Regions from separate parts of the Streptococcus sp. 1453 genome, predicted to be linked through region 2. Evidence: predicted binding sites of a transcription regulator. Region 2 holds the regulator's gene; the other holds the start of a gene.
What was found. The regulator HrcA, encoded in region 2, represses chaperone genes, less so after heat shock. The targets are predictions, from matches to a motif close to TTAGCACTCNNNNNNNNNGAGTGCTAA.
Positions count from the first base shown of each region.

Region 1: groES (co-chaperone GroES) is a predicted target of HrcA. The motif match lies at 1,404-1,430, and genes of this name have one in related genera.

Region 1 covers NZ_VMLZ01000017.1:13,801-20,570, forward strand. Annotated here, with positions in the region: gene ytpR (YtpR family tRNA-binding protein) at 1-29, shown strand, start outside; gene HW098_RS09165 (SDR family NAD(P)-dependent oxidoreductase) at 71-832, shown strand; gene HW098_RS09170 (single-stranded DNA-binding protein) at 910-1,305, shown strand; gene groES (co-chaperone GroES) at 1,457-1,741, shown strand; gene groL (chaperonin GroEL) at 1,757-3,379, shown strand; gene HW098_RS09185 (epoxyqueuosine reductase QueH) at 3,516-4,283, shown strand; gene HW098_RS09190 (DUF402 domain-containing protein) at 4,355-4,888, opposite strand; gene recX (recombination regulator RecX) at 4,977-5,753, opposite strand; gene rlmD (23S rRNA (uracil(1939)-C(5))-methyltransferase RlmD) at 5,791-6,770, shown strand, end outside.
Region 2 covers NZ_VMLZ01000005.1:78,251-85,020, forward strand. Annotated here, with positions in the region: gene dnaJ (molecular chaperone DnaJ) at 386-1,525, opposite strand; gene HW098_RS03925 (tRNA (guanine-N7)-methyltransferase) at 1,862-2,275, opposite strand; gene dnaK (molecular chaperone DnaK) at 2,277-4,100, opposite strand; gene grpE (nucleotide exchange factor GrpE) at 4,469-4,993, opposite strand; gene hrcA (heat-inducible transcriptional repressor HrcA) at 5,020-6,054, opposite strand; gene HW098_RS03945 (DUF2812 domain-containing protein) at 6,215-6,727, opposite strand.

The sequences.
Region 1 (6,770 bases), on a different contig from region 2:
TTGACCCAGCTAAACACTGGACTGTTTAGGAAGTTGTCAGTATCTGATAGACCAGCTAGAAGGAAATAAGATGGCAAAAAATGTTGTGATTACAGGAGCGACATCAGGAATTGGTAAAGCGATTGCGCGTGCTTATTTGGAGCAGGGTGAGAATGTCGTTCTAACAGGTCGACGGATAGACAGACTTGAAGCCTTAAAAATTGAGTTTGCAGAAGCCTTCCCAAATCAAATAATTTGGACCTTTCCACTAGATGTCACGGATATGAACATGGTAAAGACTGTCTGCTCTGATATTCTAGAAACGATAGGTCAGATTGATATTCTGGTCAACAATGCAGGCTTGGCTCTAGGTTTAGCACCCTATCAGGATTATGAAGAGCTGGATATGTTGACCATGCTGGATACCAATGTCAAAGGTTTGATGGCAGTCACTCGCTGTTTCTTGCCAGCAATGGTAAAAGCTAATCAAGGACATATCATCAATATGGGCTCAACCGCAGGAATCTACGCCTATGCTGGTGCCGCTGTTTACTCAGCGACCAAGGCAGCGGTTAAGACCTTTTCAGATGGTCTGCGAATTGATACAATCGCAACGGATATCAAGGTGACGACCATTCAGCCTGGAATTGTCGAAACAGATTTTTCTACAGTGCGTTTTCATGGTGACAAAGAGCGAGCTGCGTCCGTTTACCAAGGAATCGAAGCCTTGCAGGCACCAGACATCGCAGACACAGTGGTCTATGTGACCAGTCAACCTCGTCGTGTGCAGATTACAGATATGACCATCATGGCCAATCAACAGGCGACAGGTTTCATGGTTCATAAAAAGTAAAAAATTTCCTCGAAAAGTTACAAATTTCTGTAACTTTTTTTGATTTCCTACGAATAGATAAGTAGGAGGAAGAAAATATGTATAATAAAGTTATTCTTATTGGACGTTTAACGTCTACACCAGAATTGCACAAAACTAACAATGACAAGTCAGTAGCGCGAGCAACTATTGCAGTCAACCGTCGTTACAAAGACCAAAATGGGGAGCGTGAAGCTGATTTTGTCAATATGGTCCTTTGGGGCAGACTGGCAGAAAGCTTGGCCAGCTACGCAACTAAAGGTAGTCTCATTTCAGTGGATGGAGAATTACGTACCCGTCGTTTTGAGAAAAATGGCCAGATGAACTACGTGACCGAAGTACTTGTTACTGGATTCCAACTCTTGGAAAGTCGTGCTCAACGTGCCATGCGTGAAAATAATGCAGGCCAAGATTTGGCGGATTTGGTCTTGGAAGAGGAAGAATTGCCATTTTAAGCATTAAAAAGTCTGAGTTGGTCTCAGGCTTTTTATCTTGAGAAAGTCAGACTTTTTTCTTGACTATTTCTGACCAAGTGATACAATAGAACTATGAATTAGCACTCAAGTGTAAAGAGTGCTAATACTATCTATTTATGGAGGAAATCAGATGTTGAAACCATTAGGAGACCGTGTGGTCTTGAAAATCGAAGAAAAAGAACAAACTGTTGGAGGCTTTGTCCTTGCAGGCTCAGCCCAAGAAAAAACCAAAACAGCCAAAGTTGTGGCTACTGGACAAGGTGTTCGTACCTTGAACGGTGACTTGGTTGCTCCAAGCGTTAAAGCTGGAGACCGTGTCTTAGTTGAAGCTCACGCAGGTCTCGACGTCAAAGATGGCGATGAAAAGTACATCATCGTAGGCGAAGCTAACATCTTGGCTATCATTGAAGAATAGAAGGAGAAAGTAAGTATGTCAAAAGAAATTAAATTTTCATCTGATGCTCGTTCAGCTATGGTCCGTGGTGTCGATATCCTTGCAGACACTGTTAAAGTAACCTTGGGGCCAAAAGGTCGTAATGTCGTTCTTGAAAAAACATTCGGTTCACCTTTGATTACCAATGACGGTGTGACTATTGCCAAAGAAATCGAGTTGGAAGACCATTTTGAAAATATGGGTGCCAAATTGGTATCAGAAGTAGCTTCAAAAACCAATGATATTGCTGGTGACGGGACAACTACTGCAACAGTCTTGACTCAAGCTATCGTTCGTGAAGGAATTAAGAACGTCACAGCAGGCGCAAATCCAATCGGCATTCGTCGTGGGATTGAAACAGCAGTTACCGCAGCAGTTGAAGCCTTGAAAAACAATGCCATTCCAGTTGCTAATAAAGAAGCCATTGCTCAGGTTGCCGCCGTCTCTTCTCGTTCTGAAAAAGTTGGCGAATATATCTCTGAAGCCATGGAAAAAGTTGGAAAAGACGGTGTCATAACTATCGAAGAGTCACGTGGTATGGAAACAGAACTTGAAGTTGTGGAAGGTATGCAATTTGACCGTGGTTATCTTTCACAGTACATGGTGACAGATAGCGAAAAAATGGTGGCTGACCTCGAAAATCCATACATTTTGATTACCGATAAGAAGATTTCAAATATCCAAGAAATCTTGCCACTCCTCGAGAGTATCCTTCAAAGCAGTCGTCCACTCTTGATTATTGCGGATGATGTGGATGGCGAAGCTCTTCCAACCCTTGTATTGAACAAGATTCGTGGAACCTTCAACGTGGTAGCGGTCAAGGCACCTGGTTTTGGTGACCGCCGCAAAGCTATGCTCGAAGACATTGCCATCTTGACAGGCGGAACAGTTATCACTGAAGACCTTGGTCTTGAGTTGAAAGATGCTACGATTGAGGCGCTTGGTCAAGCAGCTAGAGTAACCGTGGACAAAGATAGCACTGTTATCGTAGAAGGTGCTGGAAATCCTGAAGCGATTTCTCACCGTGTTGCGGTTATCAAGTCTCAAATCGAAACCACAACTTCTGAGTTTGACCGTGAAAAATTGCAAGAACGCTTGGCAAAATTGTCAGGTGGTGTTGCAGTTATCAAGGTTGGAGCTGCAACTGAAACTGAGTTGAAAGAAATGAAACTCCGCATTGAAGATGCCCTTAACGCTACTCGTGCAGCTGTTGAAGAAGGTATTGTTGCAGGTGGTGGAACAGCTCTTGCCAATGTGATTCCAGCTGTTGCTGCCTTGGAATTGACAGGAGACGAAGCAACAGGACGCAATATTGTTCTCCGTGCCTTGGAAGAACCTGTTCGTCAAATTGCCCACAATGCAGGATTTGAAGGCTCTATCGTTATCGATCGTTTGAAAAATGCTGAGCTTGGTACAGGCTTTAACGCAGCAACTGGCGAGTGGGTCAACATGATTGAAGAGGGAATCATCGACCCAGTTAAAGTGAGCCGTTCAGCTCTTCAAAATGCAGCATCTGTAGCCAGCTTGATTTTGACAACAGAAGCAGTCGTAGCCAATAAGCCAGAACCAGTGGCCCCAGCTCCAGCAATGGATCCAAGCATGATGGGTGGGATGATGTAAGATTTCTACAGAAAACAACTTATAAAAAACACAAAAGGAGGGAATGACTAACCCTCTTTTTATGATATTCACTTCTAAATAGATTTGAGCTCTCCTAACTTATATGATAAAATAAGACTAGAAAAAGGAGAATAACATGATTGATGTAGAAGAAATTCTGAGCAAGATGAATCCCAATCAGAAGATTAATTATGACCGTGTTATGCAGAAAATGGTACAAGTATGGGAGAAAAATGAGCAGCGGCCAACTATTCTCATGCATGTTTGCTGTGCCCCTTGTAGTACCTATACACTAGAATATTTGACCAAGTATGCAGATGTGACCATCTATTTTGCTAATTCCAATATCCATCCCAAGGCAGAATACCATAAGCGGGCTTACGTCACCCAAAAATTTGTCAGTGATTTCAATGAGCGAACTGGCAATAACGTTCAATACCTAGAAGCTCCTTATGAACCTAACGAATATCGTAAACTGGTTCGAGGATTGGAGGAAGAGCCTGAAGGAGGCGATCGTTGCAAGGTTTGCTTTGACTACCGACTGGATAAGACAGCGCAAGTGGCTATGGACTTGGGTTTTGACTACTTTGGCTCAGCTTTGACCATCAGTCCTCATAAGAATTCTCAAACCATCAACAGCATTGGAATCGATGTGCAAAAAATTTATACAACCCACTATCTTCCCAGCGATTTCAAGAAAAATCAAGGCTACAAACGTTCGGTAGAGATGTGTGAAGAGTATGATATCTATCGTCAATGTTATTGTGGATGCGTCTATGCAGCCCAAGCTCAGAATATTGATCTGGTTCAGGTTAAGAAAGATGCCACAGCATTCATGCTTGATAAGGATGTTGAAAAAGACTATTCCCATATCAAATTTACTGTTACGAAATTAGATATATAAGGATAAGGCCAGCTGTAAAGCTGGGTTTTTCAAATAAAAAAAACCAGGGCTTTCACCCTAGTTTGACAACTTTACCGATTCTTTAGTTCTACATAGCGCTTGTACCAAATGTTTACATAGGCTTCTGAGAAAGGACCACGTCCATTGTTAATCCAATCAACAAGAATTTTGACATGTTCTTTTAAAATATAGTCCAAGTCATCAGAATAATTCATTTTGCGTTTGTGACGTTCGTACTCTTCAACGTCCAAGAGACGTTTTTCCCCATCTGTAAAAATTTTAACATCCAAATCGTAATCAATATACTTCAGTGCTTCTTCATCCAGATAGTAGGGGCTAGCCATATTGCAATAGTAAGAAGTTCCATTATCACGAATCATGGCAATGATATTAAACCAATATTTCTTGTGAAAGTAAACAATAGCCGGTTCTCGAGTGACCCAACGACGACCATCACTTTCGGTAACAAGTGTGTGATCGTTGACACCAATAATGGCGTTTTCTGTTGTTTTTAGTACCATGGTGTCCCGCCAAGTTCGGTGGAGACTCCCATCATGCTTATAACTTTGAATTGTAATAAAGTCGCCTTCTTTTGGAAGCTTCATAACTAACCAACTTTCTACAATTTATAAGTTTATCATTTACTATTGTACCATAAAATTATCTAAAATCTGTGAATTTCACTTGGAAATATTAAAGATATTCTCTAAGAGCGCTTGCTATATCCGAAAAATCGTAGCCCTTTCGTGCTAAAACTTGAGTTAAACGCTGCTTCAGTTCGTATCCTTCATACTTTCGAGCATACTTAGCATATTGCTTATCAAGTTCCTTGAAGATGAGTTCTTGAGTTGTTTCTTCGTCGACTTGGCTATCTAAGTAGTCAAAGGCAATTTTAGCATCAGAATAGGAAAAACCCTTATTGGTCATATTCTGGATAATTTTATCTTGTAAGGCACGAGCTGGAAGCTTTCCCTCATATTTTTTCAACAGTTTATTGGCTACACGTTGAGCAACTTCCGAAAAATCAAATTCTTTCAGTATCTCTTCTATAGTGGATTTTGAAATCCCTTTTTGTGTTAGTTTCTGAGTCAGTACATAAGGCCCCTTGTCTCCTGAAAGTTGATTAGCATTGATGCTAGCATAAGCGTATTGGCTATCATTGATCCACTTATCTTCTTTAAGATTAGCAATGACTTGAGAAACTATGTTTTCATCAATATCGTATTTTTTTAGATATTCTCTGACCTCTTTTTCAGTGCGTGCTTTAAAGGATAAATGGTAGAGGGCCAGATTCTTACCATAAGAAAATTGAGCAAAGTCCTGAATCTCCTTCAATTCCTCTTCGTTTATCACCTTATCTCTCGATAACATAAAACGAACAATTGTGTCTTCAGCGATATAGCATTTGTCACCATTATCAAGCTCCATCAGATAGAGTCTTTTTTTCTTTTCAAGTTTTGTGATTTTCATAGTTCTATTATAACTCAAAATGTGATAAGATAGGGGTATGAATCTGAAAGTGAAACAAAAAATACCATTAAAAATCAAGCGCATGGGAATTAATGGTGAGGGAATCGGCTTTTATCAAAAAACATTAGTCTTTGTGCCGGGTGCTCTCAAAGGTGAAGATATCTATTGTCAGATTACTTCTATTAAACGTAACTTTGTAGAGGCAAAATTACTGAAGGTCAACAAGAAGTCTAAATTCCGTGTTGTGCCAGCATGTACTATTTACAATGAGTGCGGAGGCTGCCAAATCATGCACCTGCATTATGATAAGCAGCTGGAGTTCAAGACGGACTTGCTTCATCAAGCGCTGAAAAAATTTGCCCCTGCAGGATATGAAAATTATGAAATCCGCCCGACGATTGGTATGCAGGAACCAAAGTACTACCGTGCTAAGTTACAATTTCAGACTCGAAAATTTAAGAATCAGGTCAAGGCGGGCTTATATGCACAGAACTCTCATTATTTGGTAGAGTTGAAAGACTGCCTGGTACAAGATAAGGAAACCCAAGTGATTGCTAATCGTCTAGCGGAATTACTTACTTTTCACCAAATTCCAATCACGGATGAGAGAAAAGTTCTAGGTGTTAGAACTATAATGGTTCGACGAGCAAGAAAGACTGGACAGGTTCAGATTATTATTGTCACAAATCGTCAGCTTAATTTAACCCAACTAGTAAAAGACTTAGTTAAAGATTTTCCAGAAGTTGTGACAGTAGCTGTGAATACAAATACAGCTAAAACCAGTGAGATTTATGGTGAAAAGACAGAGATTATCTGGGGACAAGAGAGTATTCAAGAAGGTGTTCTCGATTATGAATTTTCACTATCCCCTCGAGCTTTTTATCAGCTAAATCCTGAACAAACAGAAGTTCTTTATAACGAGGCGGTAAAAGCCTTGGATGTTACTAAAGAAGACCATTTGATTGATGCTTATTGTGGAGTTGGAACGATTGGATTTGCTTTCGCAAAGAAAGTTAA
Region 2 (6,770 bases):
AACGTAAACAAGTTATATCCCATCAACTATACATCATAATTTAGGCAACTCATACTCAATAAAAATCAAAGAGCAAACTAGAAAGCTAGGCGCAGGCTGCTCAAAACACGGTTTTGAGGTTGTAGACAAGGCGACGCTGACGTAGTTTGAAGAGATTTTTGAAGAGTATTATTCACCGTTTCATAACTAAATCGAAGACTTTCTCAGGCTTTCCGCAGTAATGAAAACACCTGAAACAGCTTGGTTTAAGGTGTTCGGAAACTTTGAGACCTAGGCTCAAAGTTTAGGTATGGAACTTCGAAGAAGGTCGCTACCGTCCGTCATTACTTAAGGAAAGTCTTAAAAAATCTATAAACAAAAAAGAGCCCAACGGCTCTTTTTACTTTTATTCTCCTTCAAAGGCATCTTTAATATGGTCAAAGAAGCCCTTTTTCTTTGGATTGACTTTTAAATCACCAGCAGCTGCAAATTCTTTCAAGGCTGCTTTTTGACGATCGTTCAAGCCTGTTGGTGTTACGACATTAACGGTAACATATTGGTCACCAACTGCACCACCACGAAGACTCGGAGCTCCTTTGCCACGTAGGCGGAATTTCTTACCAGTCTGAGTTCCCTCTGGGATAACCAATTCAACATCACCGTGAACAGTTGGAATATCTACTGTGTCACCAAGAGCTGCTTGGACAAAGTTGAGGTTGAGATTGTAGAAGATAGTAGTTCCTTCACGTTCAAACTTATCGCTGGCTTCCACAGAAACAACCACGTACAAGTCACCATAAGGTCCACCGTTAAATCCCGCTTCACCTTGACCAGCTAGGCGAATTTGTTGACCAGTTTCCACACCAGCAGGAATTTTGACATGTACGCTATGAGCTTGTTTTTCATGCCCTGTTCCGTGACATGTTGTACATGGATCTTTGATTTCTTTTCCGCGACCATGACAGACATCACAGGTTACTTGGCGACGCATCATACCAAGCGGAGTCTGCGTATCGACGTTAATGACACCAGCACCATGACAGCGTCCACAAGTGACTGGACTGGTTCCTGGCTTAGCACCTGAGCCATTACATGTACGACAGCTTGCTTCACGGTTGTATTTAACTTCTTTTTCAGCTCCGAAAATAGCTTCTTCAAAGGTCAAGTTCACACGATACTGGAGGTCATCTCCTTGACGAGGAGCATTTGGATTGCGTGAAGCACCGCCTCCGCCGAAGAAACTTGAGAAAATGTCCTCAAAACCACCGAAGCCACCTGCCCCATTGAAACCGCCAGCTCCACCACCGAAGCCTCCAAATCCACCATTGGCGCCTGCAGCACCATATTGGTCATAGGCAGCCCGTTTTTGGTCGTCACTCAAAGTCTCATAGGCTTCTTGAACTTCCTTGTACTTTTCCTCAGCACCAGGCTCCTTATTGATATCTGGGTGATATTTTTTCGAAAGCTTACGATAAGCCTTTTTGATCTCGTCTGCCGAAGCGTTTTTTGACACCCCCAGACGATCATAAAATTCAGTATTGTTCATACAAGATACCAAGACCGTAAAATTCGACTGAAAAATAGGAAATCTGACGCTGGAGCGATGCTCCTCGACAGATTTATCTTTTTTCCAAGAATTTAGGTCGGGTTCAATTCCTTTCTGTTATATTTAGTAAGAAATTTGGGAACCCGTGTTCAGTTACGAACACATTTGTTCCTTTCTATTTATATTTTGAATCAAACCTCGATTTAGTCCGGGTTCAATTCCTGTATTTCATATTGATGAGACAAACCCCAAATAAATCAGGTTCCGTCCCTTTTTATCGAAAAACAGAGGCTGGGTTGCAACCTCTGTGGATGAGTGAAGTAACTTAAATCAAATTTATTTTGATTTTAAATATCCAATAAGCACACAAATATTTATATATTTTTGTCTCTTCTTAGTATCTGCTATATAATTCCAATTGATCATAAGAAATACAACTACTGTCCAAATCATACCAATTATGAACGGTATTACAAATTTATATGTTTGTATTTCTAATGATATCATAGCTGATACCAGCGCCGATACAAATGCAGACAACAATACTGAAGTAACAAAATTCCTTACCGCTTCATCATTTTTGACACAACTCTCATGTTCAGCTAATATAATTTCTCTATATCTAGCCAAATATACTGCTGGAATATTATCTATAAAATCTTTTGCAGATTCATAACTATCAGCTTTATCACAAAAATCATTATAAACTTTTCTTGTACTTTTTAGATACTCTTCTGTTAATACTTTCATCTTACTTTTCAGTAAACTCTCCGTCTACGACGTCATCACCTGCGTCTCCTGTTGCTTGTGCGCCTTCTGCTCCTGCTTGAGCTTGTTGAGCTGCTGCGGCTTGTTCGTAGAGTTTCACAGCAAGTCCTTGGGCTTTTTCGTTCAATGCTTCAAGTTTTGCTTTCATGTCGTCCAAGTTGTTGTCTTCTTGAGCTTTCTTAAGATCATCAAGGGCAGCTTGGGCAGCGTCACGTTCTGCGTCGAAACCTTTGCCTTCAGTTTCCTTGATAGTCTTTTCAGTTGCGAAGATAGCTTGGTCTACTTCGTTACGAAGGTCAACTTCTTCTTTACGTTTCTTATCTGCTTCAGCGTTAGCTTCGGCATCTTTCATCATGCGGTCGATTTCTTCGTCTGTCAAACCTGAGTTCGATTGGATAACAATTGTTTGTTCTTTTTGAGTTCCAAGATCTTTAGCCTTAACAGACACGATACCGTTCTTGTCGATGTCAAATGTTACTTCGATTTGAGGAATTCCACGAGGTGCAGCTGGGATGTCTGTCAATTGGAAACGTCCAAGAGTCTTGTTATCTGCTGCCATTGGGCGTTCACCTTGAAGAACGTGGATATCAACGGCTGGTTGGTTGTCTGCTGCTGTTGAGAAGACTTGTGATTTAGATGTTGGAATAGTAGTGTTGCGATCGATGAGTTTTGTAAATACTCCACCCATTGTTTCGATACCAAGTGACAATGGTGTTACGTCAAGAAGGACAACGTCTTTGACATCACCAGTAATCACACCACCTTGGATAGCAGCACCCATAGCAACTACTTCGTCAGGGTTTACTGATTTGTTTGGTTCTTTACCAGTTTCAGCCTTAACAGCTTCGACAACGGCTGGGATACGAGTTGAACCACCAACAAGGATAACTTCGTCGATTTCTGACAAGCTCAAACCTGCATCTGAAAGGGCTTGACGAACTGGAACTTTTGTACGTTCTACAAGGTCACGAGTCAAATCGTCAAATTTCGCACGAGTCAAAGTCATTTCCAAGTGAAGAGGTCCAGCCTCACCAGCAGTGATAAATGGCAAGCTGATTTGAGTTGAAGTTACACCAGAAAGGTCTTTCTTCGCTTTTTCAGCTGCATCTTTCAAACGTTGCATTGCCATCTTGTCAGTAGACAAGTCAATACCGTTTTCTTTTTTGAATTCTGCTACCAAGTGGTCGATGATTTTTTGGTCAAAGTCATCACCACCAAGTTTGTTGTCCCCTGCAGTTGACAATACATCGAAGACGCCGTCACCCAATTCAAGGATAGAGACGTCGAATGTACCACCACCAAGGTCAAATACCAAGATTTTTTCTTCTTTGTCAGTCTTGTCCAAACCGTAAGCAAGAGCGGCTGCAGTTGGTTCGTTGACAATACGTTCTACTTCAAGACCAGCGATTTTACCAGCGTCTTTTGTTGCTTGACGTTGAGCGTCGTTGAAGTAAGCAGGAACTGTGATAACTGCTTTGGTTACTTTTTCACCAAGATAGTCTTCAGCATAACCTTTCAAGTATTGAAGAATCATAGCTGAGATTTCTTGTGGAGTGTATTCTTTTCCGTTTGCAGAAACTTTTTCAGAAGTTCCCATCTTAGATTTGATAGAGATAACTGTATCTGGATTTGTAACTGCTTGACGTTTCGCAGCGTCACCAACGATGATTTCGCCGTTTTTGAATGAGACTACAGATGGAGTTGTGCGGTTTCCTTCTGGATTTGCGATGATTTTGCTTTCAGTTCCTTCAAGAACTGCTACTGCTGAGTTTGTTGTACCTAAGTCAATACCGATAATTTTAGACATGTGTTTTTCTCCTTAAATTTATCTTTTTTTCTTTTTGATATTTCCCTTAAGTGGTGGGGACGTGAGCAACTCCCTACGGGATTTCATCACTTATTTTTGAGCCTATTGTCTCAAAAATCCCCTGTTTCAGTAGCTTTTGCTACTGAAACTTTCACCACGGTAGGAAATATCTTCCTTGCAAGCCTCCGGCTTGCCTCTTATCTTTCTTCATAGTTTATTGTCGTTTCGGACAAGTTTTCTATTATGTAAATTGCGACACGAGGAGTCGAAATCGATTTTATTTCGACGACGAGTTAGTAAGGAGGCTAGGCAAACGCCATAGCGATTGCCGTTTTCTGACGAGTTGCTTTAGCTGCCGTCAGAATTGCCTAGTTGTACACCACTACCATTGCTGGGCGTAGGATGCGGTCATGGAGTTTGTAGCCTTTTTGGAAAACTTGGGCGATGGTATCTGCTGGATGTTCATCGTCTGCTGGGAGAGTTTGGATGGCCATATGGTAGTTATGGTCAAATTCACCGTCAGCTGCGATTTCTTCGATTCCTTCTTCTTTCAAAGCGTGAATCAAGCTTTCTTGCACCATCTCCAATCCTTTTTTGACATCGTCTGTCAATCCTTCAACCGCGAGTGCACGCTCAAGGTTATCCAAAGAAGGGAGAATCGCTTTTGCCAAGTCCTGGCTACGATAATGTTGCAAGTTTTGACGCTCTTCATTGGCACGGCGTTGGATATTTTGCATTTCTGCATGAGCGCGAAGGTATTTATTTTCGAACTCATCTGCACGTTCATTTGCCAAGTCCAACTCAGACTTCTCAGGAGTCGTTTCTTCAGTTGTTTCCACAACTTCCTCTTCTTGAACTTCTTCTACTTCTTCATTTTTTATATCTTGGACCATTTTCGCCTCCTTTAATGATTTCAATCTTAATGTACTTCGTAATGATTACTACTAAGGTAGCGGTAAAAATCTGTCAACTTCATGGTCAAAACACGGTTGACCACATTGACTTGGTTGATTAGCTGTTGGTAATCCAGATTGACTGGACCGATAATGGCTAGAATTCCAACTCCCCGATAAGGAATGAGGAACTTGCTACTAATCACCGCTAGGTCAGCTAGACAGGACTCTTGACTGTCCGCAACACGAACATTTTGCATCTGATCTTCATGCAAACCCTCACGAATCTCCAGAGCCACCTTTTGCGGTTGATCAAAGAACTGATAGGCTGCTAGATTGGCAAAATTCAAGAGATTAACCTTGCCCGCCACCACAATGTTTTCGTTGAACATTTCCTTAAAGATATGTTCAAAGAGATCGATAACATTGTCCGTTGTTGTAAAGTAACGCTGGATAATCTGCGGAATCTCCGTCCGAATCTTGTAGTGAATATCTAGCACGGTGTGGCCGAGAAAACGTTCCTGAATAATGTTCTTCAGTTTCAGCAAATCCTCCTGCAAGAAGTTCCTTGGAATCAGAAATTGACTGGTAACCGTTCGAGACTCGTCTAGGGTGAATACCGCCAAGGCTGTATGTTGCCCCAAAACAACGATATCAAAGGCTGTCAATCGTTGTCTGCTCGGCTCAACGTCCAGTGCTACTACCGTACAGCCACTCAGGTCTGTCAGTAGATTAGCAGCTTCTTGCAGAATATCTTCTAGCTTGAAGAATTCCTGATCAAAGGCTTTGACAATCTCGTAAACCTCATTTTCAGCCAGTCGGTCAAAATCCAGTGAGTGTTTTACATAGTACTGAAAACCAGCAACACTTGGCATCCGACCACTTGAAGTATGAGCCTTCTCAAGCAAACCTTGCTTTTCTAGAGCCGCCATGTCATTACGAATGGTTGCACTGCTAGAGTTAATAGACTCTTGCAAGGCTTTGGATCCGACAGGTTCGTGCGTTTTGGTAAAGATGTCAATAATCAGATTTAGAATATCCTGCTGACGCTCTGTAACCACCTCATCACTCCTCTCTGTCTGATCGATTAGCACTCGACACACTCAAGTGCTAACTTATGATTCTATTATACACCCTTAAAAGAGAATGTCAAGACAAAAACTCAAAAAATTAGCACTCTTTTATCAAGAGTGCTAAAAATCAGTCTAAAGACCTAGAACCCTACCTCCCATCTACTTGGTATTTCCTTTTAAGTCTGAAAAAACTATGGATTAGATAAGAAATCATAAAGGAATATAGAGCAAAAATGACAAAGAAAGATTGCGACAGTTCTTCTCGAAACAAACTCATACAAACAACAAGACCGCCTGAGAAAGCAACTGTACATGAACGAAATCTATATCGCATAACTTCCCATCTGAGCCCCTTACTCATATAGACTTGATCCTCTGGAAGTAAATTAGAAGACGATTTACGAAGAATCGAACAAAAACCTCTTTCTATCAATTCCCAACCTCTATTTCTAAAATCTTGCAGTTCATGCTTATATTTTTTAAGAAATCTAGAATCATAGATACAGTAGATGACATCGTCTGGTTGACATTGGTCAAAATAGAACAAACCAAAACGACTCGTTCTATATCTCCAACCCTTCAAATGCATCTCATGTAAATATTCTTCTTCCTTGTCCAAATCAACAATGGTAAAAATCCGAAATTCTACTCTGCTATTCATTGTCTTACCCCAAAATTAGAAAACATGCCTGGCGTTATTTATT